Regions from separate parts of the Pantoea sp. CFCC18179 genome, predicted to be linked through region 1. Evidence: riboswitches for the same ligand, from Rfam matches in the RefSeq annotation. Region 1 holds a riboswitch; the other holds the start of a gene.
What was found. A riboswitch is a leader RNA that binds a small molecule or an ion and turns the genes downstream of it on or off. The one in region 1 is predicted to bind thiamine pyrophosphate.
Positions count from the first base shown of each region.

Region 2: it holds a riboswitch for thiamine pyrophosphate, as region 1 does, so the genes downstream of both, ACPUC7_RS08970 (LuxE/PaaK family acyltransferase) here and ACPUC7_RS08140 (FAD-dependent oxidoreductase) in region 1, are expected to answer to the same signal.

Region 1 covers NZ_JBNBPM010000003.1:113,303-123,511, reverse strand. The annotation lists gene ACPUC7_RS08175 (SDR family NAD(P)-dependent oxidoreductase) at 1-183, opposite strand, end outside; gene ACPUC7_RS08170 (SDR family NAD(P)-dependent oxidoreductase) at 193-969, opposite strand; gene ACPUC7_RS08165 (MFS transporter) at 979-2,352, opposite strand; gene ACPUC7_RS08160 (polysaccharide deacetylase family protein) at 2,423-3,298, opposite strand; gene ACPUC7_RS08155 (amidase family protein) at 3,311-4,708, opposite strand; gene ACPUC7_RS08150 (GntR family transcriptional regulator) at 5,026-6,036, shown strand; gene ACPUC7_RS08145 (6,7-dimethyl-8-ribityllumazine synthase) at 6,177-6,614, opposite strand; TPP riboswitch at 6,825-6,944, shown strand; gene ACPUC7_RS08140 (FAD-dependent oxidoreductase) at 7,070-8,014, shown strand; gene thiS (sulfur carrier protein ThiS) at 7,998-8,195, shown strand; gene ACPUC7_RS08130 (thiazole synthase) at 8,198-8,956, shown strand; gene ACPUC7_RS08125 (ThiF family adenylyltransferase) at 8,968-9,933, shown strand; gene ACPUC7_RS08120 (ABC transporter ATP-binding protein) at 9,930-10,209, shown strand, end outside.
Region 2 covers NZ_JBNBPM010000003.1:277,831-288,039, forward strand. The annotation lists gene ACPUC7_RS08935 (ABC transporter substrate-binding protein) at 1-724, shown strand, start outside; gene ACPUC7_RS08940 (hypothetical protein) at 734-937, shown strand; gene ACPUC7_RS08945 (amidase) at 930-2,300, shown strand; gene ACPUC7_RS08950 (DMT family transporter) at 2,306-3,172, shown strand; gene ACPUC7_RS08955 (sensor domain-containing diguanylate cyclase) at 3,239-4,801, opposite strand; gene ACPUC7_RS08960 (GIY-YIG nuclease family protein) at 4,955-5,788, opposite strand; gene ACPUC7_RS08965 (DksA/TraR family C4-type zinc finger protein) at 5,842-6,108, opposite strand; TPP riboswitch at 6,213-6,339, shown strand; gene ACPUC7_RS08970 (LuxE/PaaK family acyltransferase) at 6,438-7,520, shown strand; gene ACPUC7_RS08975 (acyl-CoA reductase) at 7,517-8,965, shown strand; gene ACPUC7_RS08980 (3-oxoacyl-ACP reductase) at 9,045-9,812, shown strand; gene ACPUC7_RS08985 (hypothetical protein) at 9,898-10,164, opposite strand.

The DNA of each region.
Region 1 (10,209 bases):
GGCCACCACGCCTTCGCAGGTGGCACCCAGCTGGCGACAAATCTCCACCATGCTGGCGAGTTTGTCGCTGTCACGATCGGTCAGCACTAACTTCGCGCCTTCACCTGCATAAAGCTGCGCGATGGCCGCACCAATGCCGCTGGCCGCGCCGCTGATCACGCAGCGTTTGTTATTGAGTTGCATGGCTGCTCCTTAATCCGGCCAACGCACGGTTAAACCGCCATCGACAATCAGGCTTTGCCCGGTGAGATAGCTGCTCTCTTCGCTGGTTAGGAAGGCGATCACTTTAGCGATCTCCTCTGGACGACCGACACGATTGAGCGGGATAGCTTTGGCGGCTTTTGCCAGACCTTCTGGGCCGAGTGAGTTTTGCTTATCCAGCGACTGCGGCGTCTCAATTAGGCCAGGAATAATGGCATTACAACGCACACCTTGCGGAGCCAGCTCCACGGCCAGCGAACGACAGATGCCCGGCACCGCGGCTTTGGCCGCCGCATAATGCGTATGATCCTGCCAGCCATACACGCCACCGGCGATGGAGGAAACCGCCACCAAACTGGCACCTGATCCCAAATGAGGCGCCGCTGCGCGGAAGCAGCGCATCACGCCGGTGAGATCGACGTTTAGCATGTCGTCCCAACGCGCATCGGTCATCTCGGCGATTGGTGCGCGGCGCAAAATCCCAGCATTGGCAATCACATAATCCAACCGACCAAAATGGGCGATGCCTTGGGCAATAAAGCCATCAACTGATTCTGTCGCTGCCACATCCAGCGGCAGCCAGATAGCGTCACCGCCAGCGGCTTCAACTTGCGCCGCCGCCACTGCCGGATCGTGTGGATCGGCAGGGTAATAACCGGCAATCACCCGCACGCCGCGCTGGGCGTACAGTGTTGCCAACGCCAGGCCAATACCGCTGGCGGCACCGCTGATGGCAGCAACCGGTTGTGTAGAAGAATGTTGTTGCATGAAAACTCCTTAAGCCTGCGGCTGCGTGGTGGCGGTGGCGTTAACATCCACGCTCTGATGCGCGCCAGCACGGGCAAACAGAATGATGATGCCGGAGATGAAGCACGGCACGGCGCCAAACCACAGCGCAGCATCCTGCCAGTGGCCGCCGCTGCTCAGCACGCTGGTGGTTCCCACGCCAGCAATGATGGCGCCAACCGGGCCCATTGCGCCGATCAATGCCCCGGCGGTCGCGCGGATCGCAGTCGGGAAGCTTTCGCTGATGAAGAACAGGGCAGCGGCGTACGGGCCGATCAGGAAGAACAAACCGATGCTGTACAGCGCAACGATGGTGGCGAAGTTGTCCGGGCAGAACAGCATGCCAGCAAACGCCACGCCACCGAGCATCCAGCCCACCGCGATGGTATTGCGACGGCCAATGCGATCGCCAAGCCAGCCGTGTACCAGATAACCGCAGTAGCCGACGAGGTTCGACAAGATCAAAATCAGCAGCGAGTTGTTAAAGGAAACATCGTGAGTTTTGGTGATCACCGTGGTGCCAAGCACGCTGAAAATCTGAATCGCAAACCAGTTAATCAACACCGCTGCGCCGAGTACCAAGGTGGCGCGCAGTGACGGGCCACGGAAAGCCGCAGCCAAACCGGCGCGATGCTGTTCTTCATAAGGAACCTGATAATCCGCTGCGACCTGGCGAGCATCTTTATCATTGCCTGCCGCGCGCAGTTGCTGGATCTTTTTCTGTACTTCGAACTGTGGCGTCTCTTTCAACTTCAAGGCCAATAGCGCGATCACCAGCGAGGGCAGTGCAGCAAAAATAAAGCTGCCTTGCCAACCGATGATCGGCATCAAAATGGCGGTTAATGCCGAAGCCACCAACGCGCCAACCGGCCAGCCGCCTTGTACCAGGCTATAGACAAAGCCTTTGCGCTTGTTGAGTTTGGGGTCATCAATGGCGGTGTACAACTCGGATAAATAGGTGGCGTTGACGGTCTGTTCGGCGTAACCCAAGCCCGCTACCGAACGAATCGCAGTCAGCGCGCCTTTGCCCCAGGAACCGCCAACAGCGGTGAGCAGTGAACACAGCGCCGCGCCACCCACGGTGACGACAATGCCCATGCGGCGTCCGAGGCGATCCACCAATGGTCCAATCGCCAGCGCGATCACCGCGCCACCGACCGCCACCCAAGTGGCGATTTCGGCTTGCTCAACCTCGCTCCAGCCAAAATGGCCGCCAATTTCCGGCAGCAAGGTACCGAAAAGAATGAAATCGTATACGGCAAAAACCCAGGCGAAAAAAGCAATCCAGGTGGCAAATTTCACATCCCTGATGGTCAACTGCTGCGGCTGCCAGCCATTTACGGAGATTTTGTTAAAGATGCTCATAGCGCTATCACTCTGTCAGGGGTTAAAAAACGGTTAATGGGCGCAGTGCAATACGCCCTTAAGCGCAGGCTCAGCGCGGTTGGCGCGCTTTAAAGTCATCGGCGATTTCATCGAAAGTCACGAAACGCACGCCTTCGTGGCTGCGGATGTACTGGATCAAACGCTCCAGCATCAGCAACACTTGCGGACGACCAGACACATCCGGGTGAATCGTCATGGTGAATACCGCGTAATCGTTCTCGCGATAGACCCAATCGAACTGATCGCGCCACATCTCTTCCAGGTGACGCGGATTGACGAAGCCGTGGCTGTTAGGCGACTTTTTGATGAACATCATTGGCGGTAGATCGTCGAGATACCAGTTGGCCGGAATCTCAACCAAGTCCGTTTCTTCGCCACGCTCCAGCGGTTTCATCCACGTATCCGGATGCTGGCTGTAATCGATCTTGGTCCAGCTGTCGCCGACGCGAACGTAATAAGGATGGAAATCGTTGTGCATCAGGCTGTGGTCATACTTGATGCCTTTTTTCAGCAGCAATTCGTTGGTGACATTGCTGAATTCCCACCATGGCGCGACGTAACCGGTTGGACGTTTGCCCGCCAGTTGGCTGACCAGTTCGATACTGCGATCAAGCACCGCTTCTTCCTGTGCTGGCGTCATGGCAATCGGGTTTTCATGGCTATAACCGTGAATACCAATTTCATGCCCGGCATCAACCACCGCTTTCATCTGCTCAGGGAAGGTTTCGATCGAGTGACCGGGAATAAACCACGTGGTGCGCAGATTGTGTTCGGCAAACATTTTCAGTAAGCGCGGCGCACCCACTTCACCGGCGAACAGCCCGCGAGAGATGTCATCTGGCGAATCTTCACCGCCGTATGAACCTAACCAGCCGGCGACGGCATCAACGTCTACACCAAATGCGCAAAGGATTTCTTTGGCCATTTTTGAGTTCCTTCAGGGTTGTGTTGCAGAAAATTCAGCGCGAGCAATATTGCCCTGCGCGAGTACATCGGCTGCCGCTTGGGCAGCGCGTAACAATCGGCGGTCTTCACCGCGGGGTAACGAGAAAAGCAGGCTGGTGAACAAGCCGTTATCTGCCACGCCGCTCGGCAACGCCACGCCGGGCATATCCAGCAAACTGCCGGGCATGGTCAGGCGCAGCGTGGCGGCATTGGTGGCAGCAAACGCCTTGGCGTCAGCCATCAATGGGGCATACAACGGCGCAGTGTGATTGACGGTGGGGGTGATCAGCACCGCGCCATCGAGTTCGTTTTGCAGCGCTTGCTGCCAATTCGCGCGCTGGCGCAGAAAATCGCTGAGCAGCGTTGGATTTAATTGTCCGGAAGCCAATAAACGACTGCGAATAAAAGGATCCATTTTTTCGGATTCCGGCGAATTCAGCAGTGCGGCATGCAATTGATAGGCTTCAATCGCGCCGGGCCAACCGTGGGTGGCAATCCACTGCAACGCCTGATGGAAGGCTGAAATCTGGCGGAATTCCACCGCGTAACCGGCGGCCGTCAGCAGCGCCAAACATTGATAACCGTTGGCGCGTACCACGGAATCGGCGTGATCGAGCAGGGCGGGATCGGCGACAAAACGCGGCTTGGCAGCAAGTTCGTGCGTAGTGCCACACAGAATGTCATCCAGCGCACGGGCGTCACGCACGCTGCGACACAACGGGCCGAGCGTATCCAGTGAAGCCGCCAGCGGGAACACACCGAGATCGTTATAGCGTTGACGACTGGCGCGATAACCGGTGATGCCATTGAATGCCGCCGGAATGCGAATCGATCCGGCGGTATCGGTGCCCATCGCAAAACAGGCCAAACCGGCTGCCACCGCGCGCGCCGAACCGCTCGATGACCCGCCCGGCACATGCTGCGTGGCGTGATTCGAATCCAGCAATGGCGTACCAAACGCCGGATTGATGCCCAAGCCGGAAAAGGCGAATTCGCTGAGATTGGTTTTGCCGATTGTGACCATGCCCGCTTGGGTGAGTTGGGCCACCAGTGCGGCATCTTGTTGTTCGAGCATCACATTATTGCGCGTAGCGGAACCCGCTGTGGTGCGGGTTGCAGCGAGGTTAAACAGATCTTTCCACGCCAACGGAATGCCATCTAATGCACTTAAGGGCGCGCCTTGTTGCCAGCGCGACGTGGCGGCCGCCGCTTCCGCGCGGGCGCGTTGTGGCGTCAACGTAATAAAGATGCTGCTGCTTTGCTCAGCGGCACTCAGGCAAGCATCAACAAATGCAGATGGCGTGATCTTCCCCTGCGCGTACAGAGCGGCAATCGCACAGGCATCAATCTGACCTTGTTGGAACTGTTGGCGGACAATCTCAGCGTTCATACTCACCTTAAATGTACATTTAAAAACAAAATCCATTTAAACATAGCAAGTACGATGCCAAACCAGAGAGATCAAAGGGACTAAATTGTGATCTTTGTGTATTAAATTTGATAAAGAAGCGCTATTTCAGTAGGTTGAGTTGAGCATTTTAGCGGTGAATTGCGATCGTTTTGAAATCGTGGATATTTCTACAAGATGGATATTTAATTTAATGATCCGTTATTGTGCACTCTGCACTACAACAGTGCTGCTGCATGATGCGGGTTTGTCCGAGGGAAGATGTGATAATGTATCGCGATAAAAACAGGACCGATGAAATGAGTATGCCGACAAACAGTGCTCGCGCGCCCAAGGATGAAACGGGATCTGCGCGATATGAAGCCATTCGCCAGGTTTTACATAACATTCTGGTTCAACAGCGAATTCCGCAGGGTTTAGTGTTGCTGGAAGGGCCGTTAGCGCAGCTGTTTGGCACCAGTCGTGTGCCGGTGCGTCGCGCGTTGAGTTTGTTGCACGAAGAAGGGCTGATTGCACGCTTCGAAGGGCGTGGCTTCATCGTGGCGCAGGATGCCGAGGAAGTTGAACCGCTGCGTGTGGCGTTAACGCGTGAACTGTTTGGGCTGGATGAGCAACAAGAGTTGGTCGATACCCGCAGCAGCGGCGAGAAAGTGCTGGAGAATCTGCAAATCGTCCTGTCCACCGCGATGGTGTTTGGCTGTTATCAGGTTGATGAGCAGAAAGCGGCGCAGCATTACAACATCAGCCGTTCGGTGATCCGTGAAAGTTTGATGCGGCTACGCGATAAAGGTCTGGTAGAGAAAGAGCCGTATTCGCAATGGTTAACCGGCCCGCTGACGGCGCGCGAAATCGCTGACCATTTTGAAATTCGCGCCAGCCTTGAACCCACCGCGCTGCGCAAGGCCGGACAACATTTGTCGGTAGAGTGGCTCACCGCTTCGTTAGAGAAAGCGCAAAAATACAAAGGCAAGCAGCTCACCGCGACAGAATTGGAGTGGTTGGAAGAAGATCTGCACGTGCGCTGCCTCGAACCGGCGGGCAATAAGTTGATGATGCAAATCCTGCGGCAGAATCAATCGCCGTTTATCGTCACGCGTATCTTTTATGATCTGCTGGCGATTCCGGTAGAAACCGCGATGCTGGAAGAGCATTGCCTGGTGTATGAAATGTTGCTGAAGGGAAATTGGGAACTGGCCGCGGCTTGTTTACGCGATCATCTGGAACGTGCGCAGGTACGCACCCTGCAACGACTTAAAGTGTTGTCAGTGTTGCCTGTGCCGAGTTTGCCGGAATTTATGGAAGCGCGTTAAGTTTAGGGGTATGAGCAGAAGTTATAGAAGCTGAAATAGCATTGCTGCGCGGATGAATATAATTTTTTTAATTTAATTATAAGAAATAAATATAAGAAAGATCACTTCACAACAATTATGAAGTGATCCTCAATTGCACATCAATCAATTGAAAGCTGATGAATGGCTAATGCAGCGCGAGCGGCTTCTTTGCCTTTCTTGATAAAGTGTTCGGTATAGAAGTTTTCAATCACATCAACCGGCTGGAAATTATGCGGGGTTAATGACACGGAAAATACCGGCACATTGGTGCTCAGCTGCACATTCATTAGGCCATCAACTACCGCTGCGGCAACGAAATCATGGCGATAGATACCGCCGTCAACCACCAGCGCGGCGCAGACAATCGCATCGTATTTGCCGGTTTCTGCCAAACGTTTTGCTAATAATGGCATTTCAAATGCGCCCGGTACTTCCAGCACTTTTAATTCTGCTTGCACGGATTGATCGGCTAATTCTTTTTCAAAACCCACCAACGCATTGTGGACGATTTCTTTGTGCCAGCCGGCTTTAATAAATGCAATTCTAATATTGTTCATAATTATTCCGACATCACCTGTAATTTGTTTCGCGCCAATAAAATTAATGTCTTTATATATCATATGTTACGGTTGTGATCCACCGGCGGCGCGTAGCGATAAATGCCGTTTATGGAAGGTCGCCATTTAAGGTGACCGCGATTAACACCAATCCCATGCTAATGCTGCGGTTATTCCATGCTTGACGGCAGCCAGCCGCTGCAATACAAATAGACGCGTCGGGGGAGTCTCACCAAAGAGACTGAGAGGCTAATAGCGCACTGCGCGGTTTAGCGACCCTTTGAACCTGACCCAGTTGATACTGGCGTAGGAAGACTGACAGTCTGTGGTTTGGGCTGTCTGGCGCAAAGGTTACCTCTCTCGCGCCATTTCCCTTCTTCGGTATCTGCGGGTCTCAGCTAACACTGAGAGGCCGATGTGAATTCCCCATTTTGCAACAACCTGGAAGCTGCGCTGTGAGTCGCTGGAGCGTGCTCGGCTGCGGCGTGGCCGGTTTGTGTGTCTCCACTCTGCTGGCAGAACGCGGTGAAGACGTTGAGGTGATCGACGATGAATCGCGCCGCCCGGCATCGTGGTTTGCTGGCGGTATGCTCGCGCCATGGTGCGAAGCGGAAAGCGCGCCGCGCGAAGTGATTACTCTCGGACAACACTCCGCAGCGTGGTGGCAGCAACGCGTCAGTGGCGTTGAACATCACGGCACGCTGGTGGTTGCACCGCCGCGCGATAGCCAGGAACTCAATCGCTTTGCGCGCATGACCGAGCAGCACCAATGGGTTAATCCCGGCGAGATTGAACCGGCACTGGAAGGGCGTTTTGCGCGCGGTTTGTTCTTCGCCGGGGAAGCGCATCTTGATCCGCGTCGCGCGCTAACGGAAATGCGCGAGCAGCTAACGCAGCGCGGCGTGCGATTCAAAACAGAACATCCTCAAGGCCAGATTATCGATTGCCGTGGCATTCACGCCGCCCCTGAATTGCCGCGCCTGCGTGCAGTACGCGGTGAGATGGTGATCTTGCACAGCGACGAGGTGCAGTTTTCCCGTCCGATTCGCCTGCTGCATCCGCGTTTCCCGTGCTATTTAGTGCCGCGCCGCGATGGCCATTTCATGCTCGGCGCCACCATGATCGAGAGCGACGATGCTAGCGCTATCAGTGCGCGCGCCATGATGGAGTTGCTTAGCGCGGCCTATGCCATTCATCCGGCACTTGCCGAAGCGCGTATTGTGGAAAGCGGTAGCGGGCTGCGCCCGGCCTATCCGGCGAATTTGCCAGAAATCGATTATCAAAACGACACCTATTATCTTAACGGCATGTATCGTCACGGTTTTCTGCTGGCCCCAATGTTGGCAGAGCAACTGATGCAGCGCCTTTTCGCGGAGCAATCTCATGAATATTCAGCTTAATGGTCGGGCGATCAGCACCCAGGCCAGCAATCTCAGTGAATTGTTGATCGAACAGCAAATTGATGCTGCCTGCGTCGCCACCGCCTTCAATGGCGCGTTTGTGCCGAAAAGCCAGTATGACGCGCAACTGCTCGACGAAGGTTGTCAGCTGGAAGTGCTATCACCGATGCAAGGAGGCTGACCATGTTTTACGATTTTGCCGGTCAATCACGCTTCCTGTTGGGCACCGCGGGCTATCCTTCGCCAGCGATTTTGCAGCAGGCAATTGCCGCGTCAGGCACCGAAATCATCACCGTGAGTTTGCGACGCGAAGGCACAGCGGGCGCAGCATTTCGCGAATTGCTAACCGGACTGAATCTGCGCGTGCTGCCCAACACCGCCGGTTGCCACACGGTGAAAGAAGCGGTCACCACTGCGCACATGGCACGTGAATTGTTCAACACCGCGTGGATCAAACTGGAAGTGATCGGTCATGCCGACACGTTGCAACCCGATCCCTTTGCGTTAGTGGAAGCCGCGCGCATCCTGTGCGATGACGGTTTTCAGGTGTTTCCCTACACCACCGAAGACCTGATCGTCGGTGAAAAATTGCTGGCAGCAGGCTGCGAGTTGTTAATGCCGTGGGGCGCGCCGATCGGATCGGGTCAAGGCTTACGCAATATTGAAGGCTTGCGCGCGATGCGTGCGTGGTTCAGCGATGTTCCGTTGATCATTGATGCGGGCATTGGCGCGCCATCACAGGCGGCGCAGGCGATGGAGATGGGCTTCGACGGCATCTTGCTGAATACCGCCGTAGCGAAAGCGGGCGATCCGGTGGTGATGGCTAACGCTTTCCGCCAGGCGATTGAAGCCGGACACGCCGCATCCCGCGCCGGATTGATGGAAAAACGCGATATGGCCGCTGCTTCCACGCCGATTTTTGGCCTGGCCAACTTAAGCTGAGAGGCGGAGATATGGAACGTTATCAGCGCCAAATGATGTTGCCGGAAATCGGTGAAGCCGGGCAGCGCAAACTCCGCAACGCGCGGGTGCTGGTGGTGGGGGCGGGCGGATTAGGCGCGACCTTGTTGCCACAATTGGTCGGCGCTGGCGTCGGCTATATCCGTTTGTATGATGACGATCAGGTGGCGCTGCACAATCTGCATCGTCAAACGCTGTTCACCATGCAGGATATCGGTCAGCCCAAACCCAGCAGCGCGCAGCAAGCATTGCAGCTGCGCAATCCTGAAGTGCAGATCGACGCCGTGCAGCAACCGCTAAGCGTCAGCAATATGCAAACTGCGCTGGCCGGTTGCGATTTGGTCATCGATGCCGCCGATAACTTTGCCGTGACCTATCAACTTTCTGATGCCTGTTGGCCCGCAGGCATTCCCTTAATCAGCGCGTCGGTGTTAGCAAGGCAAGGTTATGTCGGTGGATTTTGCGGCACAGCGCCGAGCTATCGCGCGCTGTTTCCAACCTTGCCGCGCTCGGCCGCTAACTGTAACACCGCAGGCGTGATGGGCCCGGCGGTCGCCACATTGGGTGCGATGCAAGCGCAGATGGCGCTCAGCGTGCTACTGGATTTGCAACCATCGCCGCTCGGCTGCGTGGTCAACTGCGACTTCGTAAACTGGCACTTCCGCCAATTTCGTTTTGATGGTGCGGAAGAACCGGCCAACAGCGTGCCGTTTATTGATCGCACCTTGTTGCGTGCCGACGATTGCATTGTGGAGCTGCGCAGCCATGAAGAAGCGCCGACCAGCGTGGCGCAGCAGGTGCAACGCATCCTGCCGCCCGCCATTGCAACGTGGCAGCCGCCGCAGGATAGGCGCATCGTGCTGGTGTGCGCCAGCGGCATACGCGCCGCGCAGGCAGCGACAGAACTTGCACAGCGTGGATGTGATCGCTTAGCGATTTTGGCAGCAAATCGTCCATGAGCCAGGATATTGTTTTCAACCACGTCAGTTTTGGCTGGGATGACAAACCGTTGTGCCAGCAGCTTAATCTGCATCTGCGCGGCGGTAAAACTACGGTAATGCTGGGGCGCAGCGGCATCGGCAAAAGTACCCTATTGCGTCTTCTGGCAGGATTGCTCACGCCGCAGCAAGGAGAAGTGCAGGGCGTTTCAGGCCAAGTCGCGTGGATGGGGCAGCAAGACCTGCTCTATCCGTGGCTGACGGTGCTGGAGAACGTAATGCTGTCGGCACGGCTCA
Region 2 (10,209 bases), 160 kb from region 1:
CGGCAAAGGCGTGGTGGTGGCGGGCGTGCAAAATGCGCCAACCATCTTCGTGTTCGGCAAAGAAGCGGCCTCATTGCAGGACAATCTGGCACTGCTTTCCGGTAAACGCGTGGTGACCAGCCCGCAGCCGGACACCACGTGGGCGTTCATGAGCTATTTGATTAAACAGAACAACCTGAAAGACGTGAAGTTGGTGCATGTGGCGATTGGCAACGAAATCCCGGCGGTTGCCGCGGGTCGCGCCGATTACGCGCTGGCGGCAGAACCGCAGGTAACGATGGCTGAACAGCAGAACGGGTTGCACGTGGTGTATTCGTTCTCGGCGGCGCAATCCTGGTATCCGTTTGCCTTCTCCAGCCTGACCACCACGCAGCAATATATCGACAAAAACCCGCAGGCGGCGCAGGCGGTGGTAACCGCATTCGAGCAGGCTTCGCGCTTCATCTATAAGCATCAGGATGAATCGGTGCAAATTGCGCGCAAATACTTCCCGGCGCTGCCTGAAGACGTGGTCAAGAAAGCGGTACAGCGTGAGATTGATGCCAAAGGTTATCCAGAGAATGTGCTGGTGTCGCAGAAGGCGTGGGACAACAACATGAACATCGCGCTGTATGCCAAAAACATCAAAGCCTATCCGTCAGAAGCCACCTCTTATCAGAACAATGTCAACGTCGATCTGGCGACTAAAGCCAAAGCCGCGGTTGATGCGATGGGCGACAAATAAGGAGCCGCAATGGACATGATTGCACTACGTCTGGCGCTGATTCAGCGCCACTGTGCGGCCGATGCCGCTGAATTACAGCATCTGCTCACCGATTGTGACGCGCGCGCGGCGGGTGTTTGCGCCTTCGCCGCCGAACATTTCCCGCCAACCTTATTACCGGCCAATGCGTGGGTATCCGCGCTGCAACCGCCGCTGGAGTTGCCGCATGAGTGAATTAATCGATCATTCGATGCTGACGCTGGCGCAGCAGTTGCGGACGCGGCAAACCAGCGTGCCGGAACTGGTGGAAGCTTGCCTGGCACGCGAAGAAATCACCCACGATCTCAACGCGTTTAACGAAATTTATCTCTCGCAGGTGCGCCAAACCGCTAAAGCCAGCCAGCGCATGCTGGAGCAAGGCTACGATCTCGGCCCACTGCACGGCATGCCGATCGCCATCAAAGCCAACATTGATTTGGCCGGTGAAGAGATGCACGCGGGCAGTGAAATCCTGCGTGGCAATATCGCCAGCCGTGATGCGGTTGTCGTTCAGCGCCTGAAGCAAGCCGGTGCGCTAATTATAGGCAGCACCAACATGCATGAGTTCGCGTGGGGCGGCACCACCAACAATCCGCATTTCGGTGCCAGCAGCAATCCGTGGGATGACACGCGCATTCCGGCTGGTTCCAGCGGCGGTTCCGGCGTGGCGGCGTCGGTGCGCAGCGCTCTAGCAACGCTGGGCACCGATACCGGCGGCTCGATTCGTTTACCGGCTTCAATGAACGGCATCACTGGATTGCGTCCCGGCGTTGGGCGGCTTTCCACCGAAGGTATTTTCCCGCTGGCGACCAGCCTCGATACCGTTGGCCCGCTGGCGCGCTATGCCGAAGAGTGTGAAGTGCTGTTTAACGCGCTGGATGGTCAATCCGGCCAACTCAGCGCCTTGCCGGAACTGACCGGTTTGCGCATCGGTCTTTTGCCGGATATCCATCAACAAGTGCAGCCGGATGTCGCCGCCGCCTATGACCAAATGGTGCAGTGGTACAGCGCGGCGGGCGCGCGTTGCCAAACGCTGAGTTTCACCGGACTCGACCAGGCGGTGAACGCGCTGGTGCTCATCAACCTTGCTGAACCAGCGTCGTTGCATGCGGCGTGGCTGGCTGAACGTCCACAAGAATATGGCGCGGATGTGCGCAAACTGCTGCAAGCCGGTTTGAGTATTACGGCGGTGGAATACCTGCAAGCGCAGCGTTTCCGCACCGGTTTGCGCATGCAACTGCTGCACCATCTCAATCAGGTGGATGTGATTTTAGTGCCGACGCTGCCGTTTACTGCGCCGCACAAAGGTTTGGAAGCGATTCAAATGGGCGACCGCGAAGAGAGTGTGTTAACCGGCAATATGCGTTATAACGCGTTGGCGAGTTTGTCGGCGCTACCGGCAATCAGCCAACCGGCGGGATTTGATCGCGACGGCATGCCGATTGGTATGCAGCTGATTGGTCGCGACGGCGCAGAGCGACAACTGCTGGCGCTGGCGCGTCAATTCCAGCTTGAGCATGATTATCATCTGCAAACGCCGACGCGGTTGCGCGCGTGAAAGCGTTGTCGCTGCGCGATGTGCTGATCCTGCTGCTGGTGGTCAACGGCTGGGCATTTAACGTGATCGCCATGAAGTTTGGTCTGATGGAGTTGCCGCCGCTGTTTATGCTGACGCTGCGTTTTGCGTTGGTGGCGGCAATTCTGTTGCCGTTCCATCGTCTTACGCGCCACCAGTTGCCGGGCATGATGCTGCTGGCCTTCACCTTCGGCTTTGTGCATTTCGGCTTGATGGTGATTGGCATGCAAACCGCCGATGCCGGAACCACGGCGGTGTTTATCCAGATGGGCACGCCGATTGCCATGTTGTTAGCCGCGTTTTGGCTCAAAGAGCGGCTGAGCTATCGGCAGATCGCCGGTGTTGGCGTGGCGTTTATCGGCGTGATTATTTTAGCCGGTAGCCCGGCGTTAGCACATTGGCAAGGCATGATGTGGCTGCTGATCAGCGCCTGCGGCTGGGCGTGCAGCACGGTATTAATCAAACGTTTGCCGCCGATTGCGCCATTAGCGATGACCGGCTGGCTGTCGCTGTTTGCCATTCCGCTGGTGGGCATCAGTTCGCTACTTACCGAGCAACATCAATTCACGCTGCTGATACAGGCCGGTTGGCGCGGCTGGCTGGGCGTAATCTACAGCGCCTTTGGCTCGTCGATTTTTGCCTATTCGTTGTGGTACGGCTTGCTGAAACGTTATCCCGCCAGCCAAATCTTGCCGTGGTCGCTACTCAGCCCGGCGCTGGCACTGCTGATGGGCGTGGCGATCCTGCATGAATCTTTGGATCACAACAAAGTGATCGGCACGTTATTGATTGTGGGAGGAATCTTGCTGGCGGTGATCAGAATGCAGGTGTTTCGCCGCAGAGTGTTGGTTTGAACATCACTCCGCGCCCGTCGTAGGGTCGCCATTTATGGTGACCGAATTGCGCAAAACACTCAAACCTCAACCCACTTCCTTCCACGCCACCGCACGATTACGTCCGTTGCGCTTGGCTTGATACAACGCTTTATCCGCTTCTTGCTTCAACTGTTCCGCTTCGCCCGTTTTGCCTGACGAGATCAACGTGCTGTATCCGGCGCTGATGGTGACAACGCCGTCGATAATATCTGTGGTGGCATGCGCAATACCGGATGCCTGCACGCTATTCACCGCGCGTTCCGCGACATTCATCGCTTCAAAAATGCGGGTGCAGGGCAGAATGATGGCAAACTCTTCGCCGCCATAACGCGCGACCACGTCGCCGTGATATTTCACGCTCTCCTTCAACGCCTGCCCGACATCCTGTAAACACTCATCGCCCGCCACGTGACCATAGGTATCGTTGTAACGTTTGAAAAAGTCGATATCGATCATCACCAATGACAGCGGTTCGCCGGTTTTTTCCGAACGCAGCAGCGCTTGTTCAAGCAGCGCATCAAACTGGCGGCGATTCGCCAGTCCGGTCAAGCCATCCACCAAGGCTAATGACTGCAAGGTATGATTAATGGTGGTGAGTTCATCGCGCACGTGGGTCAGCTCAATCTGGTTGCGCACGTTGGTCCCCACCTGGCGCAGCACGAAAACGCCCATGCCGGTGATGGTGAGCAACAACGCCACATTCAGCAGCACATTAACCAGGTTATCGGCCAACCAGGCGCGGCGAATGCTGTTGCGGTCATAACCTGCGGTGACGATCAACGGGTAACGCTCAAGACGGGTATAACCAAATACGCGCTCAACCCCATCGAACGCCGAGCGCCAGGTTGCACTGCCGCTGGATGCCGCTTTCAGTTCGGTTTTAAACAGCGGACTGGCCGACAGCGTTCTGCCAATAAAAGTATCGGGGAACGGGCGCACATACAGCGCGGTCGCGTCTGCCAGAATCAAGCCCAACGCATCCTTCTGGCCCAAAGTGAAATAGCTGTAATACTGGCGGAAGTAATCCACTTTAACGGTGGCGAGCGCCACGCCAGCAAAATTACCGGCGCTATCGTTGAGTCGCACGGAAACCGGGATCACCAAATCGCCGGTTGAACGGCTACGAATCACGTGGCTGAGATGAATATCGGTATTGGTATGGGTTTGATGCCAAATGAAATAGTCGCGATCCGCGTTACTGGCGCTGGTGGGCGTAAAGTTGCCCGACGACGCCACCCAATGACCGGCGGTATCGTAGACAAACAGCCCGTGAAGCTGTGGCAATTTGCTCTGCTGATCCTTGATTTGATGCAAAAAAAGCGGCGTCGCAGCGTAATCGTTGCCGTTTTGTCTTAGCTGTCGCACCACATCGGCCAGGGTAATATCGACCTGAAGAAAGGCATCTTCGGCCTGCTTGGCGAGTGACAACGACAAGTTGCGCGCATCTTCCTGTTTTTCCGTCAGTCGTTGCTGCCACGAATTCCACAGCGACCATGCATTAATCACCACCACCAACAGGCTGATCAGAAACAGGAAAACCGCCATGCTTCGGCCAAGCGGCGTTTTTAACAGGCGTGGAGAGCTATCGGGAAGAACACTTTTGCGCATTGGTACTCGGCGTAAATTGGCTGAGGATATGAATTGAAGCTTATATTACAGAATTAGTACCAGCCTAATAAGGTGAGTAAAGGTATAAAAGCAGCATTGCAATCAGGGATGATTCCACAATGCTGCCAAATATCGCATAACGGGGAATGAAACCTAGTTATGGTTATATCCGGTTTGGCGACTTAACAGGATTTGCTTCCAGTGGCTTTCTCGTTCCAACGTTTCCTCTTCAGTGGCATTGGGATCCATCACTTCCAGAATAGAGAAGCGTAATCCCTTAAGCCGCTCAGGTGATGCCTCGCCAAGTTCTTCAATCAAACCGACATTACCGCCATGCACGGTGACGAAATAATAACTCCACCGGCTCCAAAAGCCGCCCGAACCACTTGCTTTCCCGACATAAAGCCTGCCGGTTAGCGTGTCTGTGATGAGATAAACGCCTTTGACATTTTGCAATGCTGTTCGCCAGGTAGGCAAATCATGCCTGATAATAAGTTCGAGTTGTTCCCTTGAGAGAATGAGACTTTTGTAACCCGGAAAATCGCCAAAAGTGAGTTTAACCGCCGTTATCTCGCTAATAGTGAGTTCATTTTGCAGTGTTTCACCATTTAAGTACGAAGTACGACCTTTATAAACCGACTGCACGTACATACGTCCGGCAAATTCATCTGCTGAGGGCACTCTTTCCATTGTGTAGCGATAGAAATCTTGCTGCCACGCCTCATTTCTAGGCTGTTTATCTTCAATGCTAATCACTGCATATGTCCCGGCATAAAGCCATCGCTGAGCATTTTTGGCTTGGATCAGTGATACAACATATCGTCGTGAAAAGTTGCGTTTCGACTGCCAGCTCTGCCATTCATCAAATTCCCCAGCGATGAAAACATCTAAAGGATCGTCATGACCATTGTGCCGAGCCAAATGAATTTTGGTCATTTCAGGATTGAAATCGGGGATCAAGGTCTGCAAATAGTCCATTAAAAGCATGAAGGAACCTTATAAAGAGGAAATATTAATTGGAAATAACTTAGCAAAGGAAATCAACGTAACTGGCTATCTTTACTGCCTCGCCGATTATAACCGCTGCTTACGGCTTGTTGTTTATCAATCTTATTTTGACAGTTCACGCAATACCGCACGCCCGCTAACGCCGCGCGTCGCGCTTGTGGAATCGGCTCACCACATTCATCGCAATATTCGGCACTCTCACCGTGACCTAAATGCTCGCGGGCGCGCGCAACTGCATCATCCACGGTGGCATCAATTTGCTTATGCACCGCACCGTCTTCTGACCAACCGCCTGCCATATCATTGCCTGTAAAGGTTGTTAAGGTGAGTTAACAGTATAGATTACGCACAAAACTCGCCCGCCGCCTGCTTGACACCCGCTCAAGCTCCATCCTAGACTGCCGCTTGTTCCAAGGGGTGCCCGGTTAGCGGGCTGAGATTCTACCGGTCAGCAAAATGTGCTGGCAACGTAGTGACCCTCTGAACCTGATCCGGCTAATACCGGCGTAGGGATGCGGAACTCAAGGCGATCGCTCGTCTTCCCATCTTTGTGCTTTGTAGCGGACAGTTCGCGCTCTGAAGGCGTTGCCTTAGAGCATCTGCGCAATCGCAAAGGTGGCTACGAACGATGACCGAAACCGCAATTATCCAGGCTCTGCTGACATTCATGCAGCGCGACGACGCCTCCGAAGACGATTTCAACACACTCGCGCACGATATCTTCGCCTATCAATTCACCCATAATTTGCCCTATCGACGTTTTGCGATGCAGCGCGGACGCACGCCGCTTACCGTAAAGCATTGGCGCAACATTCCTGCGCTGCCTATTTCCGCCTTTAAAGATCTCACGCTTAGCTGCCATTCGATTGACGACGTTGCCGCGATTTTCATGACCAGCGGCACCACCGGCACGGTAAAAGGCCGCAGCTATCATCCGACGCTGGATGTGTGGCAGTGTTCGATGAGGCTGAACTTCCGCAGCCGCTTTATGGCGGGCACAGATCGTATCCGCATGGGCATTTTGTTTCCGGATACCGCGGCGATGCCGAATTCATCGCTAGCGACCTATCTTGAATTGGCGAGGCAGGAATTTGGCACGGCGGCAAGTGAAGTGCTGGTGGATGAACACGGACTCAACACAACGCGCTTGTTTGCTGCACTTGAACAGGCAGAAGCCAGCGCAGAACCGTACGCGTTGCTGGGAGCCAGTTACAGCTTTGTGCAATTGCTGGATGAAATGCAGCGCCAGCAACGACATTTCAGGCTGCCGCCGGGTAGCCGCATTCTCGACACCGGTGGATTTAAAGGCCAGTCACGCGAAGTGGGCGCTGATGAGTTTTACGCGGCATTAGCGCAACAGCTCGGCGTGCCACGTGCACGTTGCATCAACATGTACGGCATGACCGAACTCAGCTCGCAATTTTATGATGATGGCAACCAGATCTGCCCGCCGGTCAAATCAGGCCCGCACTGGATTCGCACGCGAGTGGTCAATCCACTGACCGGCGATGATGTGCCTGCAGGTGAAATCGGCGTGCTGGTACATCACGATCTCGCGCATTTCAACTCCGTATCGGCACTGTTAACCGAAGATGCTGGCGTGATCGTGCCCGGTGGTTTCCATCTGTTGGGACGCGTAACCGGTGCGGATGCCAAAGGATGTTCGCTGGCGATGGAAGAGTTTCTCGCCGCCACGCAGGTGCAAGCGTGAAAGAGATTGCCGGACATTTACCGGGCATCTCCGCTGATGAAGTGCAATGGCAAACCTTGAGTTTCAGCCAGCGTGGCGCAACGGTCGAGGTGGCGGTGCCTAAGTTGAATGAGCCGCAAATCAAGGCGTTGGCGGCACGTATTCGTGCCAATGCGCGCGCATATCTCAGCCAACTGAGCGTGGCACAAATCATCGCCATTGTTGATGAAGCGGTGATGCGAATACTGGATCGCAGCCATCCGTTGCGCATCAAAGCCGAGAAGCTGTTGCCGATTGTCACCGGCTACGACGCCGAAATGGTGCGACTCGGCTTAACTGGCTACCTCAAAACCTTTCGCCAGCCGCAACTTAAACGCTTTGTGGCCGAAGATTTTGCCAATCCGTTGATGCTGGATGATTTCCAACCACGGCCGAAAGGCGGCTTTGCGCGGGCATTTGGCCCGGAGCTGCTAATGCATATCTGGGCTGGCAACGTACCCGGCTTACCGTTATGGAGTCTGATTTGTGGCCTGCTGGTGAAGGCGGGAACCATCGGCAAATTGCCCGGTAACGAACCACTGATGGCGAGTTGGTTCGCGCAGTTGTTGGCCGAGATCGATCCCAAACTCGGCGAGTGCATTGCGGTGGTGTGGTGGAAGGGCGGCGACGCGCAAACTGAGCCAACCTGGCTAAAACAGGCAGATGTGGTGCTTGCTTACGGCGGCAATAAAACGCTGGCGGCGATTCAGCAGCGATTGCCGATCACCACGCGTTTCCTGCCGCACGGGCACAAAATCAGTTTCGGCATGGTGGCTGGTTCTGCGCTTAACGCGCGACAAGGTGCAGAGTTGGCGCGGCGCGTGGCGTTTGATGTGATGCGTTACGACCAGGCAGGCTGCTATTCGCCGCAGATGGTGTTTGTTGAACGCGGTGGCCAGGTTTCTCCTGATGAATTTGCCCGCTACATCGCCCATGAACTTCATGCGCTGGCGCACAAGCACCCACGACGGGCGTTGGCGATTGAAGAGTTGAACAGCATCGCTGCATGGCGCAATGGTGAGGAAATCCGCGCGTTAGCAGATGATCGCACGCTGTACGGCGATGCGGCAGACGATTGGGATGTGGTTTGCGTATCGCAAGCGGAAGCGCTGGCACCTGGCGCGCTAGGCCGAACGTTGAAAGTGGTGCCGGTTGATTCACTGGAGCAGGTCGTCGATTTGGTGGCGCAACAGCGCCATTTTCTGCAAACTGCGGGGATTGCGGCGGCTCCAGAACAGCTGTTTCGACTCTCTGCGTTATTGGGTAAAGCGGGCGTCACGCGTATCACCGCGTTCGGCAATATGACTTCGCCGGAAGCGGGTTGGCACCATGATGGGCGCTTTAGTTTGCTGGATTTGGTCACCCTCACCGAAATCGAGCATGCCGCCGAAACCGCGGCGGAGCAATTTGCGCCGTATCGCGATTAACGCCCAAGTCACCATAAATGGCGCTGTTTTGTAGGGTCGCCATTTATGGTGACCAATCGGAACTAACATGGATAACGACATGAAATTCGCAAACCAAACCGTATTGGTCACCGGCGCCAGTCGTGGCATCGGCGCCGCGATTGCCAAAGCTTTCGCGGCAGAAGGCGCATTGGTGGTGGTGAACTACCTGCGCAACGCGGAAGCCGCCGCGAACGTGGTGGATGCTTGCCGCGATCTCGGCGGTGATGCGCTGGCTATCGCGGCAGATGTCACCTCGGAATCACAAGTTCGTGCGATGGTCGAACAGATCGTCAACGCTACTGGTCGATTGGATGCCGTGATCAACAATGCATTCGCACCTTACGTTTTCGATACCGACAATCGTCTGCGCTTCTGGGAAACGCCGTGGTCGGATTATCAAGCGCAGTTTGATGGTGCGGTAAAAGCGGCCTACAACGTTTGCCAGGCAGCATTGCCAGTGATGCGCACGCGAGTGCGTGGCAGCATCGTCAATCTGACCAGCGATTTGGTGGCGCGGCCATCGGTGCCTTATCACGATTACATCACCGCCAAAGCGGCGTTGGTCGGTTTTAGCCGCACGCTGGCAACCGAACTCGGCCCGCTGGGGATTCGCGTCAACTGTGTGGCACCGGGATTGGTCTATCCGACGGATGCCAGTCAAGCCACCAAACAGGATGTGCGCAATCTCATCACTGCACAAACCCCACTGCGCCGCATTGCGCGTCCGGAAGATGTTACTGGACCGGTGCTGTTTCTTGCTTCGGATTGGAGCGAATTTGTAACCGGACAAACATTGTATGTTGATGGTGGGTTGGTGATGAGTTGATCTTTTTTGCTTATTAACATGGCTAACTTTATAGGATGTTGACGCTATAAAGTTAGCCATTAATGATTATTCACTTTTCGCTACGTTAGGTTTTCACCAGCGTAAGGTTCTTATTATTAAAAGCCTTTCCCTTGCAGCGGACCTCGCCCGAAATAAACATATTCCCCACGCTGATAAAACCATTCAACTGATCATCGCTGACATCCGATAAATCAGTGTACACCTTGCGGATTTGGTCATTTGTCAGTTCGGCATCACGTGCACGGTTGAGGCTACTCATTCCTTCAACCAAGCGAGCCATGCCGGTGGGTTCACTGATGACATCCTTGATGGTTCCGATGATATTACTCATGTTTTTTGTCTCCTGTAGTAGAGATTCCATGCTACGTGCCGATAT